DNA from 2 places in the Desulfitobacterium hafniense DCB-2 genome. Region 2 is predicted to be linked to the other one. Evidence: riboswitches for the same ligand, from Rfam matches in the RefSeq annotation. Region 2 holds a riboswitch; the other holds the start of a gene.
What was found. A riboswitch is a leader RNA that binds a small molecule or an ion and turns the genes downstream of it on or off. The one in region 2 is predicted to bind glycine.

Region 1 (7,504 bases), 1.3 Mb from region 2:
CCAAAGCCGCATGGACGGTGTTCCCGTGCTCATGGAGAACGGCACGATGCAAATCATCGAATTCCGCAATCTGAAAAAAGGCCATAAAGTGGTGATCGGGCGGACGGAAGATGCCAGTGAAGGCATTTATGTCTATGCCGAAGGTTTTGCTTCCAAGGACAGCAATAGAGATATTTTTGCCTTTCGCTCCGGCCGTTCCCGGGAGACGGCCTATTCAAAGGATTATAACCATCTTTATGATCTGCTGCGTCACGAAAAAGACAACGGTTATGTGGTCTGGGTGCTGGGACCTGCCGTGGTTTTTGATTACGACTCCCGGGTGGCCCTGGCCGCCTTGATCGAAAAAGGCTATGTTCACGCCATTTTGGCCGGCAATGCCATGGCCACCCATGATCTTGAGGCCGGCATCCTGGGTACTGCTTTAGGGCAAAATATCTACACTCAGGAGTCTCAGCCTAACGGTCATTACAATCATTTGGATATCATCAATATGGCCAGAAAAGCCGGGTCACTGGAAAAACTCATTGAAGCTCAGAACCTGAGTGAAGGTGTGGTCCCTGCCGCATTAAATAAGAACATCCCTTTGATCCTGGCGGGCTCTATCCGTGATGACGGTCCCCTGCCCTCTGTATGGGCCAATGTCTACGCAGCTCAGGATGAAATGCGCCGGCAAACCAAACAGGCCACCACCCTCATCTGCCTGGCCACCCAGCTCCATACCATCGCTGCCGGCAATATGACACCTGCTTATACCCAGAGGGATGGGCAGCTGCGTCCTGTCTACATCTATGCTGTGGATGTGGCGGAGTTCACCTTAAATAAGCTGAGAGATCGGGGGTCTCTCGAAGTCACCACCATCGTGGCCAATGTCCAGGACTTTCTCGTCAATGTCAATAATAATCTTAATGAATAACAACCCTATGCGAATGAAGCCAATTGCATAAGTTAAAACAGAAAAAGGCCCCTGGCCTAGAGGAGGAAAAAAGCATGAAAGTGAAGATTATCCAATCCCTTCGTCAGGAAGGGCTGGAGCAGAAAATGAATGCCTTCTTTCAAGAGCATGAAGGGAACATCGAAATCATTGAAATCCAATGGAAAGCTTTTTTAGAGCATTATGTAATGATCCTCTATAACGAGAAAAAATAGTCACGAATAAACCATCGTGACTATTTTTATACACTAATTATATAACGAAAGAGCTTTTTAAGGAAACAATTAAATTCAACACTAAGCTTTCCGGGGTGGTATAGTTCGGATCTACATTAAAGTAGCCGTGACGGGGAAACTGGAATTTATCCTGGGGTTTGGCCTCTTTCATATAAGGTTCCACAAACCCTTGCCTTATTTCCAGAGAATTGGGATTGATATAATCATCCTGAATTAACGGCTCATAGAGGCGAAACTCTGCCGGCACTGCCTGAGTGGCTTCCACCCAATGAATCGTCCCCTTGACCTTGCGGCCGGTAAATCCTGTGCCGCTTTTTGTTTCCGGATCATAGGTGCAACGAATCTCGATGATCTTGCCCTCATCATCCTTGATGACCTCTTCACACTTAATAAAGTAGGCATCCATCAAACGAACTTCATTGCCCGGGTAAAGGCGGTGGTACTTCGGCGGCGGGACCTCCATGAAATCTTCCTGCTCGATGTAAATCTCCCTGGAAAAAGGAATCTTGCGTTTCCCCATCTCAGGGTTCTCTTTATTGTGATCGGCATCCAGCCTTTCCACTTGGCCTTCCGGGTAATTGGTAATGACCACCTTCAAGGGACGGATGACCGCCATGGGCCGGGACACTTTGAGCTTCAGATCTTCCCGAATAAAGTGCTCCAGCATTTTGGAATCCACCACACTGTCCGCTCTGGCCACACCAATGGCTTGGGCAAAATTGCGGATGGCTTCAGGGGTATATCCCCGGCGGCGCAGCCCGGAGATGGTGGGCATTCTGGGATCATCCCAACCATCCACCACTTTTTCGTCCACCAGCTGCTTCAGCTTGCGCTTGCTCATCACCGTATTGGTCATATTTAAGCGGGCAAATTCATATTGATGTGGGACATGTTCCATCTCACATTCCCGAACGACCCAATCATAGAGGGGACGGTGATCTTCAAATTCTAAAGTACAGATAGAGTGAGTTATCCCTTCGATAGCATCCTCTAAAGGATGGGCATAATCATACATGGGGTAGATGCACCATGTGTCCCCTGTATTATGGTGGGTGGCATGGGCAATCCGATAAAGGACAGGATCCCGCATATTGATGTTAGGTGAGCCCATATCGATCTTAGCCCGGAGAACCTTTTCTCCGTCCTTAAATTCACCTTGACGCATTCTCTCAAAGAGCTCCAGGTTCTCGGCCACGCTGCGGTTGCGGTAAGGGCTTTCCTTACCGGCCTCAGTCAGGGTGCCGCGGCTTTTTCTAATCTCCTCAGCGGATAAATCACAAACATACGCTTTGCCCTTTTCGATCAGCAGAACGGCTCGCTTATGCATCTCCGCAAAATAATCGGAAGCGAAAAAGAGGTTGTCCCAGTCAAACCCCAACCACTTGACATCTTCTTTGATGGATTCTACATATTCAGTATCTTCTTTGACCGGATTCGTATCATCAAACCGCAAATTGGTTTTTCCTTTGAATTCGTCGGCCAAACCAAAGTTCAAACAGATGGATTTAGCATGCCCAATATGCAGGTAACCATTGGGCTCGGGGGGAAACCGTGTCGTGATTTCTTCTACCTTTCCCTCCCGTAAATCCTCAAGGATAATGCTGCGTAAAAAATTAGAGGATTTATTCTCGTTATCCACGAATACCAACCTTTCCTAGGGAATCTTATCTCCTACTGTAACGGAAGACCTCTCCAGTAGTGTTACCCGAATTCTCGTCCTTCACCCATTGCTGCTTATAAATGATAGTCTCCCGCAGCCTCCGGCTGATAAAGAATTTTTTCCACCTTAAAGCGGACGACACCACCGGGAACCTTCCAGTCGATGATATCTCCTTCCAGATAGCCCAGAATAGCCGTCCCTACGGGAGCAAGAATTGAAATCTTATCCTCCAGAAGATCGGCATCCTCAGGATACACTAAAGTATAGACGGTTTCTTCGCCTGTCTCCAGATCCTTCAGCAAGATTCTGGAATTCATGGTGATGGCATTCCCTGGGATCTTTTCAGAAGGCACCACATCCGCCCCATTTAACTCATGCTCAAGATCTTTTAAGTAATCCTTGTTTTTAGCGCTGCCAAACTCTCTTTCCTTATTGATAAGTTTGAGCAGACGCTCACGGTCCACAGCTGTAATACTGATCTTTCTACTCATTTCTCCTGAACCTTCCTTTTCTAATGATGAATAGCTAAATATAGAGCGACTATCGCCAGATAGCCGCTGTCAAAAGTTTATGTACTTCAAAAAAGGGAAAATCACTAAACCATTTTAATTATATACTATTTTCTATAATAAGTAAATGTTAGGCATATTCCCAAAAATAATTCTTGAATAAAATGGGAGCGGTAATTATAATTATAGATACAATTCCAGAAAATGCGGTGGCAATCTGGAATTTACGAAAAACTGCATAGGAATGCTGGATGAGATTTACGGGAGAAGGGCACGGCCCGCCGAAGAAGTTGAAACTTTCAGGTGACTGGAATAAGTCAGGGACCGTAAATTGACAGCACTCTGGAGAGACTCGATTAGAGCGCCGAAGGGGCAATACAATGACGTGTTGTTAAATCTCTCAGGCAAAAGGACAGAGAAGGAACAGGGACTGCTACAGAGCAATCTCTTACTTTTGTACCTATCGTCCGAATATTCAGAGTCAATCGCTAAGGATTGACTCTTTTTATATATAAATTGCCATCCTTTTTGCGGGAGGCTGCCGCAACGGAGATGTGCAGAGAGATGCGAAAAGAGAGATTAAAGGAGGAACACTCAATGGATGCCTTGCATAATTTTATCGTCTGGCTGAACGACTATCTCTGGGGCCCACCGATGCTTGCTTTGCTTTTTGGCACGCACTTATTCCTTACGTTTCGTACTCGTGGTATTCAAAGGCATATTTTTAAGGGGATCAAATTATCTCTTACGAAGGATCCTGATGCCAGCGGCGATGTGAGCCAATTCGGAGCTCTGACCACCGCTCTCGCCGCTACCATCGGAACCGGTAATATCGTCGGGGTAGCTACGGCCGTGGCTTTAGGCGGCCCCGGTGCCGTACTTTGGTGCTGGCTCACCGGGGTATTCGGAATTGCCACCAAATATGGGGAGGCCTTATTGGCGGTGAAATACCGGGTTAAAACCGCTGACGGCACCATGCTGGGCGGCCCTATGTATGCTTTGGAAAGAGGCCTGGGCCAGAAGTGGCTGGCTGTACTCTTCTGCATCTTTACTTCTATTGCCGCCTTTGGTATTGGCAATATGACTCAGGCTAATTCTATTTCCGGCATGCTGAATTCTCAATTTAACGTCAACCCTATCATTACCGGTCTTCTCTTAGCTTCCCTCACTGGAATTGTAATCATCGGCGGAGTGAAGTGGATCGCCCGGGTCTGTGAAAAATTTGTCCCCTTTATGGCGATTGCCTATGTCCTTGGTTGTATCATTATCCTGATTATAAACGCCTCCTATGTCTGGCCCGCCATTGTCTTGATCTGTGAATCGGCTTTCACCCCCACTGCAGCCGGCGGCGGATTCGTCGGTGCCAGTATCATCATGGCCGCCCGTTACGGGATTGCCAGGGGTCTTTTCTCCAATGAATCCGGTTTGGGTTCCGCCCCCATCGTCGCTGCCGCCGCTCAGACCAGGAATCCTGTCCGTCAGGCTCTCGTCTCGGCCACCGGTACCTTCTGGGATACCGTTGTCGTCTGCTTAATGACCGGTCTGGTCGTGGTCAGCAGTGTCCTTAGCAACCCGACCGCCGCCGAAGGGTTAAAAGGCGGTGATTTAACTTCTATGGCTTTTAGCCAGATTCCAGTAATTGGCCCTATCGTTTTAACCTTCGGGCTTTTGACCTTTGTTTTCTCTACCATCCTGGGCTGGTCTTACTATGGTGAAAGAGCTGTGGAATACCTCTTTGGCAAAAAAGGCATCCTCCCTTACCGCCTCCTCTGGGTTCTCGCTGTTTTAGCCGGTTCTTTGGTCACTCTGCAATTCGTCTGGGATTTGGCGGATGCAATGAACGCTATGATGGCTATTCCCAACCTTGTGGCACTCCTTCTTTTAAGCGGAGTTATTGTCTCGGAAACCAGGAAGTATCTATGGGAAGATCGTCTGGATGAAGCCTCTGATGAGCCCATCCCCGTCATTCAGAATAAATAAGCTCTCGGTGGAGCTCAGTCTGCTCAATGATAGTTTTCGCATAGATGACAAACTACGAGACACCTCTCCCTTGCGGAGAGGTGTCTCTCTGTGCCTTATCCTATCCCATAGAACTGGGGAGAATTTCTAGCCAGTAGTTATCCGGATCATTGATAAAATAGATCCCCATGGCTTCATTTTCATAACAGATGCAGCCCATTTTTTGATGGTGTTCATGAGCTCCCTGGAAATCATCCACCGTTAAGGCCAGATGAAACTCATTATCGCCCAGATTATACGGTTCTGTTCTATCCCTTAACCAGGTAAGTTCCAAGGCATGAGCGGTTACCCCATCCCCCAGATAAATAATAATGAATTCCCCGCTCTCCGGAGCTATACGCCTGACTTCCTTTAACCCTAATGCCTCTTCGTAAAATTTAAGACTTTTCTCCAGGTTCAGCACATTGATATTATTGTGTGTAAATTTAAATTTCATGGCCATCATCCCCTTCGTTTATTTTAGACACGCTTTCTTTTCCGAGAATTAATTATCGACGAAACTCTCTATTGTCTTGCATATTCATCCATATTATAGTAATTTTTTATAGAGAACACAATCTTCCGATCATTTTAGATGAGGTGATTTTTATGAAAGCTCCCCTCGAAAAGCTAGGACTTCGTATTGAGTATATTCAGCACAGTGGTTTCATCGTGGAAACCGATAGGGAGTTCCTTGTCTTTGACTATTATCAAGGTCAAGTCCAGTTGCCCAGCCATAAGCAGATCACTGTTTTTTCCTCCCATGTCCATCCGGATCATTACAATCCTGAAATCTTCCAGTGGCAAACCCACTATCCTAATACTCACTATATCCTCAGCTCGGATATCCAGGGCCATCCTCAACTGCCTCCAGGCCAGGAGAACCTTACTTTCTTATCCCCTTATGAAGAAGTTCATCAGCATGACCTGACCATTAGAACCTATGGGTCTACCGATGCGGGTGTTTCCTTCCTTGTGGAACTGGGCGCAAAGGAAAGGCTCCATCTCTTCCATGCCGGAGACCTTAACTGGTGGCACTGGCGTGGAGAACCCGAAGCAGATATTCTGTGGGCAGAGAAAATGTTCAAGGAAGAAATCGCCAAACTCAAAGAAGAGCGGATCGATATTGCCTTCTTCCCTGTGGACCCCCGGCTTGAACAGTCTTCTTGCCTGGGAGCGGAGTATTTTATTCAGGAGATCCATCCCCAAATCCTTGTCCCCATGCATTTTTGGGATGATTACCCCTCCATTGGCTCCTTTGTCGAAAAAATGACCGCTTCCCCTACAGCAATCTTAGACATCAAGCAAACCAATCAGTGCTTTGCCCTCTAAGCAGGGGATGGCGATCCGCTCAGAGGGAATTCACCCAGATACTCAATGGGATCCAAGGATACTATCCCTATGGATTCAATCATCACCTCAATAGAGCGAAAATCTTTTAAGATCTCTCCCAGCACCTTAGGAATATCCTCCACAGCCGTTTCCATGGAAAGGGTGCAATGGGGATGCCAGATCTGGGGTTTGTAATAGTCCCACCCCTGCTCCTGCCAAGCCGCCAAAGCGGCATGGAGCATTCCATGAACTTGAAACAGATCATGAGTCAAGTTAGGGGTCAAAAAGATGGTTCCTTTATGAAGAGGGAAAATCCCTACTTGAAGAAATACCAACTCAAAGGAAGGAACGGCTTGAGCCAGAGTCCCCAATATTTCCTGAGCCTTGGTCAAATCCAGATCATTATAGATAGCTAAAGTGATATGGGGCCGGCCATTGGTGCAGGACATGCATTTGCCCAGATTCAGGAGAGCTAATGACTCCCATAGCCTCATTATCGATTGTTCCGCTTCTTCATTGAAGTAGAGATTAATTGCATAGCTCATTCCATACCTCCCCATAGATTATTGCTTCCTTCTACTTTAAAACCCCCGCAGGATAATTGCAAGCCCTGGACAAAAAGCCAGATATTCCGCACCCGCGGGAATATCTGGCTTAACTTCTTTAGTTCTGACTTCTGAATTACACTTTGAACCGTTTGATTTCTTCTTGTAATCTGCTGACGCTTTCCTTAGCTCTGAGAATCTGCTCTTTAACTTCAGTGGATTTGATGCTTACTTCTGCCGACTGATTGGCAATTTCCGCCGTGCCGACGGCACCACTGTTGGCAGCTTGGGCT
Region 2 (7,504 bases):
AGATCGGCATTCAGCCTTATAGTGAAGAAAGTGCTCAATATCTTTATGATAGGTTCGGTAAGGAAAAGGTGAAAGTGGTTGAAGGGGAATTCGCTTCGCCTTTAGCCGCAGCTGCAGGCGGAGCTGAGCCGGCTGTGAATCCTCTGGCTTCCGGTGGGGAGACAAGGAATGAGGCGCAGGCGGAGGGTGTTTCCGCTAAAAGTGACGAGGCTCAAGGAGAAGGTTCCGACGCTATGCTTTATGGATTAGGTGCTGCGGTAGTTCTGGGAGGAGGGGCTTTTGGAGTAAAGCGCACTCTTTCCCGGAGCAAAAAATAATCCCAGTGAAAAGAGTAAAAGAAATGGGGATGGAGATACTCTCTGTTAAGAAGAACTACCGAGGTGATGCACAGTGTTTAAGAGATTCCTGATTATTTTGGCTTCAGTGCTTTTACTGGCGGGTTGTGCGGCCAAGACGCCCCAGGATCAAAATGCTGATCTGGATAAACCCGGGCAGCAGGTAGGGACGGATTTGCCGGTCGGGGACCAAGGACAGACAGGCCCTGGTGTAGGACAAGGTAACGAGACAGAACAAAGTGCCAGCCTGGGAAACATCCATCTGGGCGATCCCTTCAGCCAGGCAGAGAAAATCTTAGGCAAGGACTATCAAGAAACTTTCTATGATGAGCCTGGGCATTTCCCTGAAGCCTGGTACAGCAGAGAGTATAAGCAAGGCATCAGGCTCATTGTCGGAAAAGATTCCGGCAAAGTGCTGGAGATTGACGCTATTGCCGCGGACTTCGCCACCAACCTCGGTGCCAAGGTAGGAGATACCGCTGAGAGAATTAAGGACGTGTATGCTGACAAATACAAACCCTTTGAAAGCAGACATGGTGAAGGACCTCTGGAAGGCTTCTATCTGCTGGAGGATGGTCAGCTCATGATCTTCGACTATAACAGGGAAGATAACCAATTGGTCAATACGAATGTGAAGCCGGATTCTAAGGTGGAGATGATCAGGTTGACCCAATCTCAATATCTGGATTAAAGGCGATAAACAGGCGAAAACGCATCCGCAATTTGGGATGCGTTTTTGTTTGGAAACCAATCCGCCAAACCATAATATATTAAAAATAGGGGAGGGAGAGAGTTTTCACGATCTATTCAGCATTACGCCCGGACAGCCTGGCTCCCAGGTCAAAGGCTTGCCGGCAATCCTGAGGGAATCGCTCTTGGCGCACCTGGGCTTTATGCTGCTCATTAAATCGAGAGGCTTCATAGTTGGAGTAGTTGTCAAACTGATAGGTATCTGTGGCCAGGAGATATTCGGAAGGTCCATTAAGGAGTTCGAGGCTGCGGGCATTGGCTTTAAAAACCGCTTCGTAACCAAGCTGAGGCAGGAAATCTTCGGGAACATTCATCGTGTAGATAAAACCTGAGGCCACTTTTCTTGGGAAAAAAGTACGCTGGCCTTCATTATAGGAAAGAAGGGAGAAAAACAGCCGCTCCAGGAAGGAGCGCATTGCTCCGGTGACATTGCCAAAGTAAATGGGCGAACCCAGCAGCAGGGCATCGCACTTCAGCACTTCTTCCAAAAGGGGGGTCAGCTCATCTTTAAGGACACAATGCCCTATCCGGCTGGAGTTCTTGCGTTTGCACCCAAAGCAGCTGATGCATCCTTTATAATTCAGATCATAAAGATGAAACAGGTCTGTTTCGGCACCTACAGATTGCGCTCCTTCAAGGGCTTTATGCAATAATGTAGCCGTGTTCCATTGCTTGCGGGGGCCGCCATTAACAGCAATAACCTTCATAGTCAATACCTCAACTCCTTATGTTAATGGGTTTGCTTAATTGAGCAGTAATTTACCTTCACTTCTATTATATTAGGGAGAGTCTTAAAAACAAAGGTTTGCAATTATGAGCAAGGATGTTTATAATACTGAAAAGAAGTGAATAACTGGATGAGGTTTTCAGGAGAACAGGGTAAGCTAACCATGATGAACTGAAAACGGACAGAACTCTGGAGAGTTCCGCAAGGACGCCGAAGGGGCAAGACAGCAAAGCTGTTCAATCTCTCAGGCAAAAGGACAGAGCGCATAGTTTGTGAACGATGCTAAGGCAGGCGATAACTGCCAATAAGCGGGTTCGCAAATGCTCGTGTACCGGAGTCAAACTTAAGATTTGGCTTTTTTTTATTGGTGAAAAGAAAGGAAAAAAACAAAAAAGAAAAGGGGTAAAGAAAAATGAGCTTAGAACCAACCCGTGATACGTCCAATCGCGTGATTATTTCCATCTTAGGCAAGGATCAAATAGGAATTATCGCCTGGCTGACCGGGCGCTTAGCTGAAAAATCCATCAATGTCCTGGATCTCAGTCAAACTATTCTCCAGGGTTTTTTCACCATGATTATGATCGTGGATGTTACTCAATCCACGGCCTCCTCCTTAACCGAGCTCACCAAGCAATTGCAAAGCGAGGGAGAAGCCCGGGGCTTAAAGGTCAATGTCCAGCATGAAGATATTTTTGAATTCATGCATCGAGTATAGGGGGGATTATAGTGAAAATGCATCTGGCTCCTCAGGAAATACTGCAAACCATTGCAATGGTGGAAAATGAGAATTTAGACATCCGTACCATCACTATGGGCATAAGTCTGTTGGACTGTGCCGGAGATGATGTACAACAGGTGGAACAAAAAATCTACGATAAAATTACCCGTCAAGCTGAGCATTTAGTCAGTGTAGGGGAAAGCTTAGCCGCTCGTTACGGCATTCCTATTGTCAATAAAAGAGTCTCGGTAACTCCGGTGGCCCTTTTAGGCTCCAACTTTAATCCCGAAGAAATGGTCCGCTTGGCTAAAGCCTTAGACAGAGCGGCCAAGACGGTGGGGATTAACTTCCTGGGAGGTTTTTCCGCCCTCGTTCAAAAAGGCTTAACCAAGGGAGACCGCTCCTTAATTGAAGCGATTCCCCAAGCCTTGGCGGAGACAGAGTTTGTCTGCTCCTCGGTGAATATCGGTTCCACCAAATCCGGAATCAATATGGATGCTGTGCTGAGGATGGGGGAAGTCATCCTGGACAGCGCCCGGCGGACAGCGGCTCAGGATGGCATCGCCGCAGCCAAGCTCGTGGTCTTCTGCAACGCCCCGGAGGATAATCCCTTCATGGCCGGAGCCTTTCACGGCGTGGGAGAGCCGGAGGCGGTGATCAACGTGGGGGTCAGCGGTCCCGGCGTCGTTGCCCATGCCGTCAAGAAAAGCCCCCAGGCGGATTTGGGAGAACTGGCCAACCTCATTAAACGAACCTCCTTTAAGATTACCCGCATGGGAGAATTGATTGGCAGAGAAGCTTCCCAAGCTTTGCAGGTTCCCTTCGGCATTGTGGATCTTTCCCTGGCACCGACCCCGGCTGTGGGAGACAGTGTAGCAGAAATTCTTGAGAACATGGGACTGGAACGCTGCGGCGCCCATGGGACCACGGCTGCTTTAGCCCTGCTTAATGATGCGGTGAAAAAAGGAGGAGCCATGGCATCCTCCCATGTGGGCGGTTTAAGTGGAGCCTTTATCCCTGTCTCCGAAGATGCAGGCATGATCGAAGCTGTGGAAGTCGGCGCCCTGAGCATCGAGAAGCTGGAGGCCATGACCTGTGTTTGCTCGGTGGGATTGGATATGATCGCTATCCCCGGAGATGTGGAGCCGGAAACCATCGCCGGGATTATCGCCGACGAGGCTGCTATCGGCATGATTAATAAGAAGACAACCGCGGTACGGGTGATACCGGCCATCGGCAAAAAGGTGGGGGATCGGGTTGAGTTCGGCGGACTGCTGGGCAGCGCCCCGGTGATTAAGCTGAACCCCTTCTCTTCCCGTGAATTTATCCGGCGGGGCGGCAGAATTCCTGCCCCCATAACCAGTCTATCCAACTAAAATTGTCCTTTGCTGAAAAAGAGAATTGGAAAGTGATTCCAATCACATTTTTTTAGGGTAATTCAGGTTAGAATAAGTCATAAGCAAATGATTGAATCATAAGCAAATGGCCTGCAGGAAAAAGGGGGATTTTATAATGGCACAAATTATGAAAAATATTGAGTTTTCCCAAGTTCTGGACCTGAAAGAGCTGATTACTTACCAACAGGGACAAGTGATCAGCCGCACCCTTGCTCAGACTCCTATCGTCAGCATTACCCTGTTTTCCCTGGATGAGGGGGAGGGAATCAGCACTCATACCACTTCGGGAGACGCCATGGTGCAGATTCTGGATGGCGAAGCGGAAATCACCATCGGAGATAAAGTCTTGATCGTGAAAGAGGGAGAGACCCTGATCATGCCCTCCGACGTTCCCCACGGTTTGGAAGCCAGGAAACGGTTTAAAATGCTTTTGACGGTGATTAAGTACTAGGAATAATATTTTGATGAGGCAGACGCGGGAGCCTGTCTCTTAGCTAAAGACGTGGGGATGTAGCTCTAGCACTGTGGGAAAGCGCTTGCCTCGCATGTAAGAAGTCGTGGGTTCGAATCCTATCATCTCTATCATGAAATAAATGACGGTATAATATCTGACCATTTTTAGGTATGTTCAGATTTATACCGTCTTTGTTTTATTAACAGATATGTCTACAAAAAGCATAAAACGAATTCTTAACCATGCCAATAATATCGGAGTTCCTGTATTAAAAATGGGAATTATCTAGTGATGCAGATAAGCTAACTGCTATAAAGATAAATTAACCAGTAAATATGAACGCATAATATTCTGGCATATCTTTCGACTAGTGTAGCTCTTATTGGTTTAGCCTGGATTATTGTTTAAGTTTTAAGTAAAAATATGGTATAATAAGACGAGGTGGTTTTAGGTGAGAGATTTAGAAAAATTAATTGATGAGGTTAACGGCTCCATGGCGATGGAAGGAATGCCACTTACGCAGTCTGATAAGGATAGAATCAGATATTGTGCAGGAAATGATAAATTGGTTGAGAAAACCATAGCTGAACTCGTTAAAAAGCATACAGCTGCCCACGACTATGACCATGAACAACAATTATGATTACAGTTATGAATGGGATCACAAATATTGCTATCCCCATTCTAATGTGCTGATAAACAAGCTGAGAATTGAGGATGCGGAAAAACTGCGCATAGCAGAAAGAGAAATCACCTCTTTGCGAATTGCAAATGCCAAATTAAACGTTATACGAGGTGATTTTGATCTGCTTCATTTGAAAACGATCCACAAGTATGTATTCGGCGATGTTTACGAATGGGCTGGCAAACTTCGATGCGTTAACGTGGCAAAAGGCAATATGTTCTGCAACTATCAGTTTATTGAACCAAATGCCCATATACTATTTCGGAAATTAAAAGAAGAAAACTACCTTAAAGACGTCCCCCGAGATGAAGTTCCACTTCGTTTGGCGTTCTACCTTAGCGAGATTAATGCCCTACACCCTTTTAGGGAAGGTAACGGTAGAGTGCAAAGGCTCTTTATCGAATATCTGGCTGAAAACATAGGTTATCAAGTGGACTTTTCTCAAGTGACCGACAAGCAGATGGTTGAAGCAAGCGCTGCTTCTTTCTTGTGTGATTATGCTAAAATGAATGAGATTTTGATGGCGATAACCGAACCTCTTTCTGAATAACAAATATTAACAATCAATCAAGCACTATTTTGAGGGTGCTTTAAGCACGGACCGGGAGAGCGCTTGCTTCGCATGTGAGAAGTTGTGGGTTCGAGTCCCATCATCTCCATCCCAAAAGACATACCTTGTCATATATTACTATCTGGAATTCGTCTGTGCGAGTCTTTTTCGTTTTAGGGGAGGGGTTCCTGTGATAAAGCAAACCAAAGAAAGCTTAGACATTTTGTTCCCTGTGTAAAAAATAAAAAATCTGCCACAATATATGTGACAGAAATGTGAATTTCTTTGATTTCTTGTACTTAATGTACCATAAAATGAGAAAAATTACAAGCCTTGTACTGAGTAGGCTCCAGGTGTATTAAGTATATGAGGTGATTAAAATGGAACAGAAAAGTGTAACGGCACTGGTCAGCACATTTTCCAGGGCATACCACGCAGAGAACAATGAAGTGAAAATTTTTAATGACAGTATGGCAAGGCTCTTCTTAAGCGAAGAAGAATACGGACAAATATCGAAAAATATGGCGGAAGGTATTGGGTTTTTTAATCCGTCCTTTAAAGGGACACCGGATGAGGCTTTAAGATGGGTAGTGGATAATCAACTATCTCCTTCACCCCTTGGCAGAGCGGCATTTACAGAAAAAGCACTTTACGCTGCAGTGTCAAGCGGCGCAAGACAGTATCTGATTCTGGGTGCAGGGTATGACAGTTTTGCCTATCGCCAGCCTGCTTGGGCTAAGGAAATACAGATTTTTGAGATTGATCACCCAGCTACGGCAAAGGATAAAAGGGCTAAACTGGAAAAGGCCAAGCTAACCATACCCGATAATGTCCAATATATTACGGCCGATTTTATGAAACAAGAATGGCAGACGGCCTTGACTCAAAACATTAAATTTAATAAAAACCAAACCAGCTTTTGCAGTATTTTAGGCGTTGTCTATTATCTTTCGGTGCAAACATTTGTAGATCTGATTTCTGGGCTCAGTGCTCTTTTACCTGTGGGTAGTTCTATTGTATTTGACTATCCTGATGAAAACACCTACACCGACAAAGGGGGAGAACGGGCAAAAAAACAAGCGATGTTGGCAGCGACGGCCAATGAAAAAATGCTTGCCGGCTATTCTTATGAAGATATGGAGAATGTACTTTCCTCCCACGGGTTCTTGATATATGAGCATCTAACGCCTGGGGAAGTGACAGGACAATATTTTGAAGCCTACAATCACGCCAATCCTTTGCATCCGATGACTGCATTTGACAATGTGAATTATTGCCTTGCGGTAAGAAAATAAGCATAATCTTCACTTGAGAAGACTTTTTCCACTATTGTTCTCCAAAGACATACTTTCTCACAAGGAGGGTATGTCTTTTCTTATAAGATAAAGCGCAGTATTATGGATTCAGCGCTCGCATCCAAATCACATAGACAACAAAAATCTTACAAGGAGAAATATCAATGGATATAAACAAATTTGTAACTCAGTACTGGAATCATATTGCTACCCAGAACGAAGAAGAATTACCAAAGTATTTTCACGAAGATGCCTGTATCCGATGGCATAATACAAATGAGCAATTTAATGTCAAAGAATTTCTGAGAGCCAATTGTGATTATCCTGGAAGCTGGAGTGGCGAAGTTGAACGAATAGAACACATTGGCAATAGTGTGATTACTGTTACACGTGTTTGGTCAAAGGAAAATTCCTTTCATGTGGCTTCATTTTTTGAGATGAGCGAAGATAAGATAAAGGTCCTGGACGAATACTGGGGTGATGATGGCACAGCTCCTCAATGGAGAATAGATAAAAATATAGGCAAGCCGATTCGATAAGCTAGAGTTTGTTTTGGCAAAAAAGAGCAGGATAATCCTCATCAGGCGTTAAAT

Region 1: linked by a shared signal. The riboswitch ahead of DHAF_RS24330 (alanine/glycine:cation symporter family protein) and the one ahead of DHAF_RS05650 (ACT domain-containing protein) in region 2 are both predicted to bind glycine.

The regions. Positions count from the first base shown of each region.
Region 1 covers NC_011830.1:5,203,432-5,210,935, forward strand. The annotation lists gene DHAF_RS24315 (putative NPN-dependent ornithine cyclodeaminase) at 1-913, shown strand, start outside; gene DHAF_RS26240 (hypothetical protein) at 988-1,146, shown strand; gene DHAF_RS24320 (glutamine--tRNA ligase/YqeY domain fusion protein) at 1,184-2,806, opposite strand; gene rnk (nucleoside diphosphate kinase regulator) at 2,902-3,318, opposite strand; glycine riboswitch at 3,669-3,762, shown strand; gene DHAF_RS24330 (alanine/glycine:cation symporter family protein) at 3,934-5,316, shown strand; gene DHAF_RS24335 (VOC family protein) at 5,417-5,800, opposite strand; gene DHAF_RS24340 (MBL fold metallo-hydrolase) at 5,944-6,666, shown strand; gene DHAF_RS24345 (2'-5' RNA ligase family protein) at 6,663-7,211, opposite strand; gene DHAF_RS24350 (methyl-accepting chemotaxis protein) at 7,348-7,504, opposite strand, start outside.
Region 2 covers NC_011830.1:1,217,410-1,224,913, forward strand. The annotation lists gene DHAF_RS05635 (hypothetical protein) at 1-317, shown strand, start outside; gene DHAF_RS05640 (hypothetical protein) at 391-1,026, shown strand; gene DHAF_RS05645 (flavodoxin family protein) at 1,139-1,792, opposite strand; glycine riboswitch at 1,992-2,082, shown strand; gene DHAF_RS05650 (ACT domain-containing protein) at 2,225-2,527, shown strand; gene DHAF_RS05655 (PFL family protein) at 2,539-3,906, shown strand; gene DHAF_RS05660 (cupin domain-containing protein) at 4,043-4,378, shown strand; tRNA gene DHAF_RS05665 (tRNA-Ala) at 4,432-4,509, shown strand; gene DHAF_RS05670 (hypothetical protein) at 4,833-5,024, shown strand; gene DHAF_RS05675 (Fic family protein) at 5,002-5,616, shown strand; gene DHAF_RS05680 (class I SAM-dependent methyltransferase) at 5,997-6,911, shown strand; gene DHAF_RS05685 (nuclear transport factor 2 family protein) at 7,076-7,450, shown strand.